Regions from separate parts of the Kitasatospora sp. NPDC058170 genome, predicted to be linked through region 1. Evidence: riboswitches for the same ligand, from Rfam matches in the RefSeq annotation. Region 1 holds a riboswitch; each other region holds the start of a gene.
The links. A riboswitch is a leader RNA that binds a small molecule or an ion and turns the genes downstream of it on or off. The one in region 1 is predicted to bind cyclic di-AMP.
Positions count from the first base shown of each region.

Region 2: linked by a shared signal. The riboswitch ahead of ACFVVX_RS35955 (transglycosylase family protein) and the one ahead of ACFVVX_RS35655 (transglycosylase family protein) in region 1 are both predicted to bind cyclic di-AMP.
Region 3: linked by a shared signal. The riboswitch ahead of ACFVVX_RS03155 (M23 family metallopeptidase) and the one ahead of ACFVVX_RS35655 (transglycosylase family protein) in region 1 are both predicted to bind cyclic di-AMP.

Region 1 covers NZ_JBHVUV010000050.1:20,903-24,080, reverse strand. Annotated here, with positions in the region: gene ACFVVX_RS35660 (hypothetical protein) at 234-1,124, shown strand; cyclic di-AMP (ydaO/yuaA leader) riboswitch at 1,765-1,950, shown strand; gene ACFVVX_RS35655 (transglycosylase family protein) at 1,942-3,178, shown strand, end outside.
Region 2 covers NZ_JBHVUV010000052.1:23,454-26,631, forward strand. Annotated here, with positions in the region: gene ACFVVX_RS35950 (cytochrome P450) at 1-859, shown strand, start outside; cyclic di-AMP (ydaO/yuaA leader) riboswitch at 1,070-1,241, shown strand; gene ACFVVX_RS35955 (transglycosylase family protein) at 1,247-2,137, shown strand; gene eno (phosphopyruvate hydratase) at 2,470-3,178, shown strand, end outside.
Region 3 covers NZ_JBHVUV010000002.1:61,372-64,549, forward strand. Annotated here, with positions in the region: gene ACFVVX_RS03150 (hypothetical protein) at 1-702, shown strand, start outside; gene ACFVVX_RS03155 (M23 family metallopeptidase) at 806-1,666, opposite strand; cyclic di-AMP (ydaO/yuaA leader) riboswitch at 1,679-1,837, opposite strand; gene ACFVVX_RS03160 (YiaA/YiaB family inner membrane protein) at 2,083-2,373, shown strand; gene ACFVVX_RS03165 (alpha/beta fold hydrolase) at 2,505-3,178, shown strand, end outside.

The sequences.
Region 1 (3,178 bases):
TGATCTTCGAACGCCCGGAGTCGCCCCGCCGTGACACTCCGTCAGGCAGCACCGACCCTGTGAGACATCTCACTCACCAGGGGTGCAACGAACCGGCCGCCCGAGCGCGTCAAGAGGGACACCGCGGGCCTAGCAGGGATTGGTTGGGATATGTCCGGATTTTCAACATCCAGACCCTCCCGAAACGGCAGCCGACTGCAGGCCGGGCCGGTCAATGTCCTACGATCTCCGCCATGAGCACCGCAGCCATCCCGGGCGCGCCACTGCCCGTCCGCAACCCAGGCTCCCGTGCGCGGGGGCGCCACCGCCGCCCTGAGCGTCCCGAGATCCCCGCCGGCTCCCCGGCCCTGGTGCTCGCCGTGCCCGCGGCCGCCGGGCCCGAGTCCCGTTCGGTGGTCGAGGAACTGCTCTCGATCGTGCGCAGCGAGCAGAGCGGCGTGCAGACGGCGGCCGGCTACCTCCCGGGCGGCACCGACGGCGAGCGGACCGGCGAGGACCACACCGTCGCCGAGCTGCTGGCCCACGCCGCCGAGGCCGGGCTGCCCGCACCGATCGTGGTGCCCCTCGTGCCCGGCCCGCATGGCTTCCTGACCGAGCTGCACGCGCTGGCCGCCCACTACGGCGCGCCCGTCACCGATGTGCTCGGCCCGCACCCGCTGCTGGCCGAGGCCGTCCACGTCCGGCTCTCCGAGGCCAACCTCGCCCGCGCCGACCGCGCCCGGCTGTTCGCCATCGCGACCGCCGCGGACGGCGTCGTCCTCACCACCGTCGGCGGCGAGGACGCGGCCGCCGCGGCCGGGATCACCGGTGTGCTGCTGGCCGCCCGGCTGGCCGTGCCGGTCGTCGCCGCCGCGCTCGACGTGCCCGGCTCGGTGGCCGCCGCCGTCAACCACCTCAAGGAGACCGGCTCTCAGCGCCCGGCGCTGGCCCCGCTGGTGATCGGCCCGGAGGCCGACTCCGAGCTGCTCGCCACGGCCGCCGAGGAGACCGGCTGCCCGAGTGCCGCTCCGCTCGGCGGGTACCCGACCGTCGGTCAACTGATCGCCTCCACCTACCTGGCCGCGCTGCCGGCCCGGGTCTTCGAGGCGCCCGTCGACGAGGCCGCGGAGCCCGTCGCCGAGTAGCACCCCGTCCAACCGGGCAGGGCCTGTCCGGCCCTGGTCACCCAGCAGGCCCGAAGGGCCCGGAGCGCACCCGCTCCGGGCCCTTCGGCCGTCTCCGCGCACCGAAGCCCGGGCCCGCCCCCTCCGGCGGCCACCCGGGGCCGGGCGCGCGTCAGCGGGGCGTCCAGGGTGACGGCGGCTCCGGCGGCGACCGGCCGGGCCGGCCCGGTCGGCGAGCGGCGCAGCGCCCCTCACCGGGGTCGCGGAGAACACCGTGCCGACGGCGCGCCGGCGCAACATCGTCCGGCGCGGTACGGGAGTTCGGGTCACCGTCGGCGCAATGTCCGAACTGCGGTGTTTTGCCCGGCGATGCGCTCCCCGCGGCCCGACGGCCGGCCGCCCGGCGAGCGGGTCCTCGTCCATGGCCGTCACCGCTCAGCCCTCCCCCGGACGACCGCGTCGGTTCCGACGCCCTGAAGCACAGGCAGTTGCACCCGCCCACAAGGGGGTTGCTCGAAATCGGTCATTTCTGATCATGATGGACAGGTCCGAACCGCCGGACCCGAACACCGTGACGGGCATCACACATGTTTGCGGTTTGAACGTGAGTCTGCTTAACGTGCTCCCCGTTCGTGGCCACACGGACCCAGCTCATCCGCAACGCCGAGTCCTGCCGTCGGTTGCGCTGGCAGCGCAGAAACGCACCACGGCAGGAGCGGGGGACCCACAGGTAAGTCGCCCCGGACCGGTCCCGTACCGGTCCAGGGCTAGGGGTGAAGCCGCAGCCACAGCGCGGCCGGGCAACTCCAGCCCGAATCCGACAGCTCACCTCGCAGGCGTGGGAGAGGACCGCTTCACCATGCTGCCCAGCAACGGCACCAGCCTGTCCAACCGCACCCGCCGCGCGATCGCCACCCTCGGCGTCGTCGGCATCGGCCTCACGATCCCCTGCCTCACCACCGGCACCGCCTCCGCCGCCTCCGTCGCGACCTGGGACAAGGTCGCCCAGTGCGAGAGCGGCGGCAACTGGAGCATCAACACCGGCAACGGCTTCTACGGCGGCCTCCAGTTCACCTCCAGCACCTGGGCCGCCTTCGGCGGTACCGCCTTCGCCTCGCAGGCCAATCAGGCCACCAAGGACCAGCAGATCGCGATCGCCGAGAAGGTGCTCGCCTCGCAGGGTCCCGGCGCCTGGCCCGTCTGCTCCGTCCAGGCCGGCCTGACCAAGGGCGGCACCCCGGCCGCCGTCGACACCTCGGCCGCCACCGCCGCCAAGCCGGCCGCGCAGACCCCCGCCCCGGCCGCCAAGCCGACCGCGAAGCCCGCCACCCCGGCCCCGGCCGCCAAGCCCGCCGCCCAGGCCCCCGCCGCGGCCCCCGCGGAGGCTGCCAAGCCGGCCGCCTCCGACTCCGCCAAGGCCGGCCAGAACTGGCAGCAGTACCGCCAGCAGGACGGCCAGGCGAAGTCCGCCGAGTACACCGTCATCGCCGGTGACTGGCTCTCCGCCATCGCCGACAAGAACAACGTCCAGGGCGGCTGGGAGCGGCTCTACGAGCTCAACCGCGACGTCCTGGCCGACGGCCCTCACGTCATCTACCCGGGCCAGCACCTGGCCCTGCGCGACCGCGGCCAGGCGCAGCAGTCCGCGGAGTCCGGCAAGAACTTCGACTGGTTCAACCGCTCCTCCTCCGCCCCGGAGCAGGCCGCCGGTTCCACCGCCGCCAGGCCGGCCGCGCAGACCCAGGCCCCGGCCGCCAAGCCCGCCGCCCAGGCCGAGACCCCGGCCCCGGCCCAGGCCGCGACCGGCAGCATGGCCGCCGCGGTCTCCTTCGCCCAGTCGAAGGTCGGCCAGGCGTACGTCTACGGCGGCACCGGCAACGGCGGCTGGGACTGCTCCGGCCTGACCCAGGCCGCGCTGCGCGCCGCGGGCATCTCCGTCCCGCGGGTCGCCGCCGACCAGGCCGCCGCGAGCACCCACGTCTCGCTGGACAGCCTCAAGCCGGGCGACCTGCTGTTCTGGTCCAACAACGGCCAGGACTCGGGCGTCTACCACGTCGCGCTGTACATCGGCGACG
Region 2 (3,178 bases), on a different contig from region 1:
GATCTACGCGATCTGCGACCTGCTCGGCGTGCCGCCCGAGGACCAGGACGACTTCCGGGACTGGGCCGGGATGATGATCCGCCACGGCGGGGGCCCGCGCGGCGGGGTGGCGCGTGCGGTCAAGCGGATGCGGGCGTACCTGGCGGACCTGATCCACCGCAAGCGGGCGGACCTCGGCGACGACCTGATCTCCGGCCTGATCCGCGCCAGCGACCACGGTGAGCACCTGACCGAGAACGAGGCCGCGGCGATGTGCTTCGTGCTCCTGTTCGCCGGCTTCGAGACGACCATCAACCTCATCGGCAACGGCATGTACGCGCTGTTCCGGAACCCGGACCAGCGGGCGCTGCTGCAGGGGTCGATCGCCCGCGGCGAGACCGGCCTGCTGGATACCGGTATCGAGGAACTGCTGCGCTACGACGGGCCGGTGGAGCTGGCGACCTGGCGCTTCGCGACCAGCCCGCTGACCATCGGCGGGGTGGAGATCCCGGTCGGCGACCCGGTGCTGGTGGTGCTCGCGGCGGCGGACCGGGACCCGGCGCGGTTCGCCGACGAGAACACCCTCGACCTGGCCCGCGCCGACAACCCGCACCTGGGCTTCGGCCACGGCATCCATTACTGCATCGGCGCCCCGCTGGCCCGGCTGGAGGGACGCGCCGCACTGTCCACCCTGTTCACCCGGCTGCCCGATCTGCGGCTCGCCGAAAGCCCGGAGAACCTGCGCTGGCGGGGTGGTCTGATCATGCGGGGGCTTCGCGAACTGCCGGTGGAATTCACACCGGAGATCCCGGTCGACGCATCGGCCGACACGCCGTCCGAAACCCCGTCCGAAACCCGGTCCGAGACCTCGACGCGCTGACGGGGAGTCGCCAGTACGCCTGCGTGGCCGATCTGAACCGCCATCAATCCGGACATACCGGCTCCGTTGGTAGGCGATCGGCCACGCGTCGTAATTTCCATGTGATATCTGCGATATGAGCTTGTGATTGATGTGAGGATCTGTCTACTCTCCCTGGAGTTCGCAGCTGCGGACCTCGTGTGCGGAACGCCGAATCCTGCCCGCCGCATCACGGGAAACCGACCAGACCCTTGGGCAGGGGCGGGGGACCCAGGTTTAGCGCCGTTCCCCACGGCTTGGGGTGAAGCCGCCCGCGCGGGCTGACAGCCTTCCGCGCGACGCGGCCGGGCCACCTCCCGGTCCGAACCCGACAGCTCACCTCGCAGGCGTGCGGAGAGGGACACCTTCATGCTGTTCGTTGGAACTGGCCGTCACCGTCGTCGCACCCAGACCGAGAAGGCCATCGCCGTCGCGGGCGTGGCGGGCGTCGGACTCGCGTTGCCGCTCCTCTCCGCCACCGGCGCCTCGGCGGCCCCCGTCTCCACCTGGGACGCGGTCGCGCAGTGCGAGAGCGGTGGCAACTGGAGCATCAACACCGGTAACGGCTTCTACGGCGGCCTGCAGTTCACCCCCAGCACCTGGAAGGCGTACGGCGGCGGCTCCTACGCCCCGCAGGCCAACCAGGCCAGCAAGGCCCAGCAGATCTCCGTGGCCGAGAAGGTCCTCGCCTCGCAGGGCCCGGGCGCCTGGCCCGTCTGCTCGCAGAAGGCCGGTCTGAGCAAGGGTGGCGCGCCCGCCTCGGTCGACACCTCGACGGACGCCGGCCCCGCCGCCCCGAAGCCGGTTCAGAAGCCTGCCGCCCAGCAGCCGGTGGCCCCCAAGCCGGTCCAGAAGCCGGCCGCCCAGAAGCCCGCAGCCCAGCAGCCGGTGCAGCAGTACACCCAGGCCCCCGGCCCCTCCGGCCAGTCCGGCTGGGACGCCGACGCCAAGGTGTTCTGGTACCAGAACAACGGCGCCTGGTACTGGACCAGCCACCAGAGCGTCTACCAGCAGTACGCCGGCCAGGCCGGGCACCAGGGCGGGAACCAGGGCGCCCGCCCGGCGGCCGCCCCCGCCGCCCAGGCCGCCGCGCCGAGGAGCGGTCACGGCTACACCGTCCAGTCCGGCGACACGCTGTCCACCATCGCCGCCGGTCAGAACCTCTCCGGCGGCTGGCAGGCCCTGTACGACGGCAACCGCGGCACCGTCGGCGGCGACCCGGACCTGATCGTCCCCGGCCAGGTGCTCACCCTCGGCTGACCCCCGCACCCCGGCCGGCCGCACCCGCACCCGCGGTAGTACTCGCACCCGCGGCAGCGCAACCGCCGGCGCTGCGGCCGCGAATGCCGCAAGCGCGAACGCGGCGTCACGAAGGGGGCCGGGTTCGGCCCCCTTCGTCCGCCTCTGGGTGCATCCCATGGGGCAACCAGGTGAACTACCGGTGGGTAGCCAGGCCACACGCTGAGACGGGACCGAGGCCGACGTGGCCCTGGGAGCCCGTGCGGTTAGGCTCTGGTTCGTAACGACTCCGCAATCGTCCCGCCGACAGCACCACCGTCAGCCGGACCCCTGCTTCCGCTAGGAGATGCCTCGTGCCGTCCATCGATGTCGTCGTAGCCCGTGAGATTCTCGACTCGCGTGGCAACCCCACGGTCGAGGTCGAGGTCGGCCTCGACGACGGCAGCACCGGCCGTGCCGCTGTCCCGTCGGGTGCCTCCACCGGGGCCTTCGAGGCCCTGGAGCTCCGCGACGGTGACAAGAACCGCTACTTCGGCAAGGGCGTGGAGAAGGCCGTCCTGGCCGTCATCGAGCAGATCGGCCCGGAGCTGGTGGGCTACGACGCCACCGAGCAGCGCCTGATCGACCAGGCCATGCTCGACCTGGACGCCACCCCGGACAAGTCCTCGCTCGGCGCCAACGCCATCCTGGGCGTCTCGCTGGCCGTCGCGCACGCCGCCTCCGAGGCCAGCGACCTGCCGCTGTTCCGCTACCTGGGCGGCCCGAACGCGCACGTCCTGCCCGTCCCGATGATGAACATCCTCAACGGCGGCTCGCACGCGGACTCCAACGTCGACATCCAGGAGTTCATGATCGCCCCGATCGGCGCGGAGTCCTTCTCCGAGGCCGTCCGCTGGGGCGTCGAGGTCTACCACACGCTCAAGGGCGTGCTGAAGGAGCGCGGCCTGTCCACCGGCCTCGGCGACGAGGGCGGCTTCGCGCCGAACCTGGACAGCAACCGCGAGGCCCTGGACCTCATCACCGAGGCCATCAAGAAGGCCGGCTACGTGCCCGGCAAGGACA
Region 3 (3,178 bases), on a different contig from region 1:
GACGCGGTGGAACAACTGCTGGTCGAGCGGCTGTACCTGTACGTCCAGCCCGAGCCGGAGCAGGACCCGTTGGCGTACGGCCAGGCGGTCCGGCTGCTGGTCGACCACCAGCGGGCGGCGAAGCGGCTGAACGCCAAGCGGCAGGAGCGGCTGCACGCCGAGGCCGAGTGGCAGGGCGAGGTGGCGACCGGTCTGCTGCGCCGGGCCGACCTGGTGACCTGGCCGCGGCTGTACGCGCTGCTGCTGCACGCCGCCGGGGTGGACGTGGCGGACGAGGCGGCGGTGCGGGCCTGGCTGGAGGCGTTCCGGGAGCTGGCGCCGCAGGAGCGGTCGGCCGCGTACGCCGCGCTGGCCGAGGCCGGGTGGCTGGACGAGCTGGACGACGAGGGCTGGGGCGAGGCCCGGGTGCTGACGGTCGGGATGGCCACCGACGGCGCCCGGCGGCTGCTGGAGCAGGGCCTGATGCGGCGCAGCTACCGCAACCTGGCGGCGCTGAACGCGCTGGGCCGCCCGATGCCGGACGAGCTCGCCGGGGACTTCGGCGCGTTCGAGGAGGCCGCGGTCGAGGTGGCGCTGGACCTGCTGGGCGAGTGGACGGTGCCGGGGCTGGCCCGGCTGCTGGTGGCGGACTTCCCGGAGCTGGCGCCGGAGCCGGGGCAGGAGGAGATCGACGCCTATCTGGCGCGGCTGCCCCAGGAGTAGCGCGAGGCGCCCCGGTCCGCGGTGGACCGGGGCGCCTCGACCCGACGGGCTGTCGGCCCCGGTGTCAGGGCCTGCTGTCAGGGCCTGACATCGGGGCGTGCGGTCAGGGAGTGATGCCGCGCTGCTCGAACCAGGTCTCCGGGTCGACCGGGGCGCCGCCACCGGGGCGGACCTCCAGGTGCAGGTGCGGACCGGTCACGTTGCCGGTGGCGCCGACCTTGCCGATCTGCTGGTTGGGGACGACCTTGCCGGAGCCCTTGATGATCGAGGAGAGGTGGCAGTACCAGATCTCGGTGCCGTCGGGCAGCGTCTCGACGATCCGGTAGCCGTACGAGCCGGACCAGCCGGCCGAGGTGATGGTGCCCTGGCCGACCGCGTACACCGGGGTGCCGGTGTCGGCGGCGAAGTCCAGGCCGGTGTGCAGGTGGGCCCAGTAGGAGGCGCTCTGGCCGTAGTGGGCGGAGAGGTTGTAGTCGCGCACCGGCAGGTTGATGGCGGCGAGCTTGGCCTTCTCGGCGGCCTCGGCGGCCCGCTTGGCCTCCACCTGCTGGGCGGCGCGCTTGGCCTCCGCCTCCTTGGCGGCCTGCAGGCGGGCGGTCTCGTCGGCGGCGGTGCGCTGGCTGTCGGCCTGCTGCTGGATGCGGGCGGCGAGCGCGAGGCCGGGGTCCGCGGAGAGGGCGACCGGGGCCTCGTCCGGGGTCTCGATGGCGGGCGCTGCGGCCGGGGTGGCGGAGGCGAAGCCGGTGGCCCCGAGGGTGGCGGCGACGGCGGTGACGCCGAGCAGCGGCGCGGTCCCGCGGGTCTGGCGCGGCATCCGGTGCCGGTTGGTCTCGACGGGCTGCGGGGCATGCTCGTCGGCCGGGCCGCCGTAGCCGCCGCCGTGGGCGGGCGGCCAGGGGTGGTCGAGCAGTTGGGTGCCCGAGCCGGAGCCGGGCAGGTGTGCCGGAGAGTGCGTCGACGCCACGGAGGCGCGCTCCTTTCCTTCCTTCGCGCCTACCGGGTTAGCTGACGGGTTCGGAGCAGGAAGGTCTCCTACGGCCGGGCCTGGGCCTGGCCGATTCACCCCAAGGAACATGGTTCCCCGGCTCCCTGACCTGCCCGGAGGCGGGTCGTCGGGATTAGGCGACGGCGCACGGTGCCGTCTGGGTACGGCGTTGCCGACCGCGCTGCGTTATCAAACGTTAATCCTAGGAGCCTCTGATTCCAAGCCATCCGGATGGCACGAATCGAGACCGCCCGGGCAGTACGTGACCTGATGGGCGATTTGTGAGGCTTGAGCGCAACTGACACTACCGAACGTGATGGGGCGTCAACGAACGGACCCCCGGTTGAGTACTTCTACTCATGTGCGGCCGCCCCGGGCGCCGCCATCCTGGCGCCATGAACGCACCCGTGCAGTCGCGCACCACGTCCGCGTACTACATCCAGGCCGTCCTGTCCTTCGCCCTGTCCGGCGTCGCCCTCGCGATCGGGATCGCCTACCTCCCGGTCGACGCCTGGACGCGGGCCTTCCTCGGACTGGGGCTGCTCTACACCGTCACGTCCTCGTTCACCCTGGCCAAGGTGATCCGGGACCGGCAGGAGACCAACGAGATCGTCACCCGGGTGGACCAGGCCCGGCTGGAGAAGCTGCTCAGCGAGCACGACCCGTTCAAGGTGGAGGGGGTCTGAGCCGCCGCGGCGTCCGGCACGTCCGAGAGGACTTCGGGTCGACAGCTTGACGGCTAAGGCTATTAGCCTTAGCTTTATGGCTATCGGCAGAACCCGCCGATGACGCGCACGGCGGACCGAGGAGGCCCACGATGACCGGCTCCACCACCCCCACCACGCAGTTCCTCGACGTTCCCGGCGGCCGGCTGGCCTACGACGACACCGTGCAGGGCGACGGCGCCCCCGTCGTCCTGCTGCCCGGGATGCTCGACAGCCGGGCCGCGTACCGGCACCTGCGCCCGCTGCTGGCCGCCGCCGGCCGCCGGGTGATCACCATGGACCTGCGCGGCTTCGGCGAGTCCTCGATCGCCTGGGACGACTACTCGCCCGCCGCGATCGCCACCGACGTCCTCGCCCTGCTCGACCACCTGGGCATCGAGCGCGCCGTCCTGGCCGGCAACTCGTACACCGGCGCCACCGTGGTCAAGGTCGCCGGGGACGCCCCCGGGCGGGTCGCCGGGATCGTCCTGCTGGACGCCTTCGTCGAGAACCTGCCGCCGAACGCCCTGCAGCGTGCCGCCTTCGGCGTGATGGGCGCACTGCTGGTGCACTCGCCCGCCTTCTGGGGGCTCTACCAGCGCAGGATGGCGTACCCGGGCGCCAAGCCGGCCGACTTCGACGCCTACGTCGACGGGCTGGTCTCCGCACTGCGCACCCCGGGCCGCAAGGCCGCCACCCGCGGCTACGTGCACGGGGACTCCGCGCCGACCGGCTGGAGCGCGGCCGTGCACTGCCCGGCACTGGTCGTGATGGGCAGCAAGGACCC